Regions from separate parts of the Actinoplanes sp. NPDC048988 genome, predicted to be linked through region 2. Evidence: predicted binding sites of a transcription regulator. Region 2 holds the regulator's gene; the other holds the start of a gene.
The links. The regulator HrcA, encoded in region 2, represses chaperone genes, less so after heat shock. The targets are predictions, from matches to a motif close to GGTTNGCACNCTCNNNNNGAGNGTGCNAACC.
Positions count from the first base shown of each region.

Region 1: a site for HrcA is predicted at 932-962, ahead of ACGFJ7_RS05405 (FmdB family zinc ribbon protein). Genes of this name have one in related genera too.

Region 1 covers NZ_JBICTW010000001.1:1,209,833-1,212,026, reverse strand. The annotation lists gene ACGFJ7_RS05405 (FmdB family zinc ribbon protein) at 548-910, opposite strand; gene ACGFJ7_RS05400 (5-formyltetrahydrofolate cyclo-ligase) at 1,021-1,608, opposite strand; gene ACGFJ7_RS05395 (diguanylate cyclase) at 1,690-2,194, shown strand, end outside.
Region 2 covers NZ_JBICTW010000019.1:61,568-63,761, reverse strand. The annotation lists gene dnaJ (molecular chaperone DnaJ) at 1-236, opposite strand, end outside; gene hrcA (heat-inducible transcriptional repressor HrcA) at 254-1,276, opposite strand; gene ACGFJ7_RS39185 (DUF4870 domain-containing protein) at 1,430-1,984, shown strand; gene hemW (radical SAM family heme chaperone HemW) at 2,018-2,194, opposite strand, start outside.

The sequences.
Region 1 (2,194 bases), on a different contig from region 2:
TGGGGGATGGCCCGGCCGAGCCGGGACTTGCTCGGTCCGGCCATCGTCCTGTCCCCTCTCGCTCGCCCTGGCGTCGTGGTCCGGCGCCGGGACAGACGTTAGGCGGGAGAAGAGATCGCTCGCTCCGAGCCTGTGGACAGCCCGAGATTGTGGATAACCAGCGAGAACTCAGCTGATTTTGCTAGGGGCGCCTCGTGGAGGTGGCTGAGCGGAGAAAGGCGCGGCGAGGAAGAGGGCACCGGCCCAGTCGGGAAGGGCGCCGGCCGGGCGGGAAGGACGCTGGTACGGGCGGGAGGGCGCCGGCCCGGGCGGGGGGAGGGCGCTGGTACGGGCGGGAGGGCGCCGGCCCAGGCGGGGAGGACGCTGGTACGGGCGGGGAGGGCGCTGGCACCGCGGGGAAGGCGCCGGCCCAGGCGGGGAGGACGCCGGCCCAGGCGGGGAGGACGCCGGCTTAGGCGGGGAAGGGTCGCCGGCACGTGGCGGGAAGGCCGTGCTGTGGATACGCGGAATCGCGCCAGGGGGAGCCTGGCGCGATTCCGGATGAGACTCAGGAGGCGGCGGGCGCCTTTGTGGTCGTCGAAGACGAAGACGAAGACGAGGACGACGACGTCGAAGATGACGACGACGAGGTCGAGGTCGAGCTTGCGGACGAGTCGCTCGAGGAAGCCGGCGTGTCGGACTTCTTCGTGGCCTCGCCGTTGCTGGTGGAGGACTTCTCGGCGCTCACGTTGCCGGAGCGGGAGTCGTTGCGGTAGAAGCCCGAACCCTTGAAGACGATGCCGACCGAGTTGAACACCTTGCGCAGCTTGCCGTCGCAGTCGGGGCACTCGGTCAAAGCCGGGTCGGAGAACGACTGCACGGCCTCGAGCTGGTGGCCGCATTCGGTGCAGGCGTACTGGTAGGTAGGCACGGCTCCTCCGGATCTTTCGGCTGTTGGCACTCGCCAACTCCGAGTGCCAATGTTGCGCCATCGGAGGTCATTTCGTCCACTCGAACGGCGGGTTGAGCGTTGGGCGGACGTCACTTCCGGGTCAGGAATAGACCGCCGTGTGGCGTGATGACCCCGTGCACCGGCCGATCGTGCGGCTCCGCCGGCACCTCGTCCAGCAGTTCGCCGTCGTGCAGCAGCGCCACGATCAGCGGCCCCGGGGAGATGCGAGCCAGGGCCCGGTCGTACGACCCTCCGCCGCGCCCCAATCGCAGGCCCTGGCGATCCACCGCCAGCGCGGGCACCAGCACCAGGTCGGCCTGCCGGATGCCCTCCACGCCCAGCCGGGGGCCGGTCGGCGCGAGGAGGCCGCGTGGCCCCCGTTCGAGCGAACCGGAGTGCAGGGCCCAGTCCAGATCTCCGTCCGGCAGCAGCACCGGGAGCAGGACGCGCGCGTGCGCCGCCAGCGCGGTGATCAGTTCCGGTCCGCCGGGTTCCGTGCCGATCGGGACGTAGGCGGCGATGGTGGCCGGTTGCTCACGCCGTACCAAAGCAAGCACTTGATCGTGGAGAAGAGGGGCCGCCGAGGCGGGCGCCTGACGCCGGGCGGTGAGCAGGCGACTGCGGAGTGCGATCTTGGCGGCGCGAGATCCTTCCGCGTCACCGGTTAAATCGGGCATGCAACACCCCCTTTTGAAAAGCGGCAAACGGTGCACACTATGTCAGCATCGCTCCAAAGAGGGCCACTTCCGGGAGGATGCGTGACGCTACGTGGCCGACTCACTACCGCCTTCTTGGTGGTCGTGCTCGGTCCGGTCCTGCTCGGGTCCATCTTCGTCGCCCTGACCGTCACCACGGTGAACCGGGATCGGACGGCCGAGCGGCTCGACCGGGCCGCGACCACCGTGCGTACCAGTGTCTCCGCCGCCTGCCGGCAACTTCAGACGGCGGCCGACGCCGTGGCCGTGGTGCCCGAAAGTGATCGGGCCGCGGTGGCCGGCCAGCTGATCGCGCGCGGTCTGGCCACCGGCATCGACATCGGCGCCCCGGAGACCACCGGGCCGAGCTGCTCGGCGAACGGGCGCGGCGCCCTCACCGCCGCGTCGGTCGTCGGCGACACCACCATCGCCGCCTCGCAGACCGTCGACGGCATGTTCCTCGACCGGCTCAGCGCCGCCAGCCGCACCCGCGTGACGCTGACCGGCCCGAACGAGACCGGGCAGACCCGGCGCGTCGCTCCGGAGCCGGGCCAGCCCCTGCCGCTCA
Region 2 (2,194 bases):
GGACCCATGCCGCCGCCGGGCGCGAGCGGGTCGCCGCCCAGGTCGACGATCTGGCGTTTCTGGTCGTCGGACAGGACCTCGTACGCCGCGTTGATGTCCTTGAACTTCTCATGCGCTTCCGGGTCCGGGTTGACGTCCGGATGGTACTGCCGAGCCAGTTTGCGGTAGGCGCGCTTGATCTCGTCGTCGGTGGCTTCCCGGCTCACGCCGAGAATGCCGTAGTAGTCCTTGGCCACGGGCTCCGCAATCCTCGTCAATTTTGTGCTAGAAGGTCGCCCACGTAGCGTGCCACCGCGCGCACGGTCGCGATGGTGCCGGGGTAGTCCATCCGGGTGGGGCCGAGCACACCGAGCCCACCGACGATCGTCGCACCGGGGCCGTACCCCGTGCTGACCACGGACGCCGACCGCAGGTTGTCGATCTCGTTCTCGTCGCCGATCCGGACCCGCGTGGTGCTCGGTTCCAGGTCGCCGATCAACTTCAGCAGGATGACCTCTTCCTCGAGGGCTTCGAGGACCGGGCGGAGGGTGCCTTGGAAGTCCAGCACCCCACCTCTTGTCAGGTTAGCCGTACCCGCCAACGCGAGGCGTTCCTCACTGCGCTCGACCAAGGTCTCGAGGAGCACCGAGGCCAGGCACGCCATCGTGGCCCGGCTTTCCGGCGCGCAGTCGTCGACCAGGCCCTGCACCAGCGGTGGGGTGTCGGCGAGTTTCTTGCCGGCGAGCTTCTCGTTGACGCGGCGGCGCAGGTCGGTGACGTCCTCGGGCGGCACCGGGCCGGGCAGCTCGACCAGCCGCTGCTCGACGCGGCCGGTGTCGGCGATCATCACCAGCATGAGGCGCGTGGTGGAGATCGGCACCAGCTCGAGGTGACGCACCGAGGAGCGGGCCAGCGACGGGTACTGCACGACCGCGACCTGGCGGGTGAGCTGGGCGAGCAGGCGCACCGTGCGGTGCACGACGTCGTCCAGGTCGACGGCGCCGATCAGGAACCGCTCGATGGCTCGCCGCTCGGCCGGGCTCAGCGCCTTGACCTTGGAGAGGCGGTCGACGAACAGCCGGTAGCCGGCGTCGGTGGGCACCCGGCCGGCGCTGGTGTGCGGCTGCCGGATGTAGCCCTCCTCCTCCAGCACCGCCATGTCGTTGCGCACAGTGGCCGGGGAGACGCCCAGCTGGTGGCGCTCGACCAGTGCCTTGCTGCCGACGGGCTCCTGGGTCTCGACGTAGTCCTCGACGATCGCCCGAAGCACTTCGAGCTTGCGGTCATCGAGACTCATATGACCCCTCCCCCACTGCTTTGGCACTCCGGATGACAGAGTGCCAGTCTACGTCGCCGCGGACGGCAGCGCGATGATCGAGTGCGGATGAATAGACAGGGCATCAGCATGTCGCCCTCGACCGCATTGAAGTGCGGCCCTACCGTGTCAGCCATGACTGAACCGCCTCGTCCGCCTGGTGAACCGAACCCGAATGACCCCACCAGGCCGTTCAACCCTTATGCGGCTAACGACCCGACTTCCGGATCGACACCGCCGCCGTACACCCCGCCGCCGGGTTACGGCCCGCCGCCCGGATATCAGCCGCCCCCGCCGGGCTACCAGCCGCCTCCCCCGGGTTACCAGCAGGGATACGGCGGTGCTCCCACGCAGGACGACCGCACGTGGATCCTGGTCGCCCACTTCGGCGGGGCCGCGGGCGCGTTCCTCGGCGGTGGCCTCTCCGGCTGGATCGCGCCGCTGATCTCGCTGCTGGCCAAGGGCAACCTGTCGCCGTCGGTGCGCGCCGAGTCGGTGAAGGCGCTCAACTTCCAGATCACCTGGGCGATCGTCACCCTGATCGGCTGGGTGACGTCCTGCATCGTCATCGGCTTCATCATCATTCCGGTGGCCGCGCTGATCGCCATCATCTTCGGCATCATCGCCGGTGTGAAGGCGAGCAACAACGAGCCGTACGACTATCCGATGTCGTTGAAGCTCATCAAGTAGCCGAGCCGGGCACGGGGGCCCGGCGTTCCACAGTCAGACGACGTCGCGAATCACGGCGTCGGCCAGCAACCGGCCACGCAGGGTCAGTTCCAGACGCCCTTTCTCGTACGCCCGGGCGTCAAGCAAGCCGTTGGCCAGGGCCTGCTTGGCGCCGACCTGGTCGACCCGGTCGAGGGCGATGCCGTCGCGCAGCCGCACGCGCAGCATGAC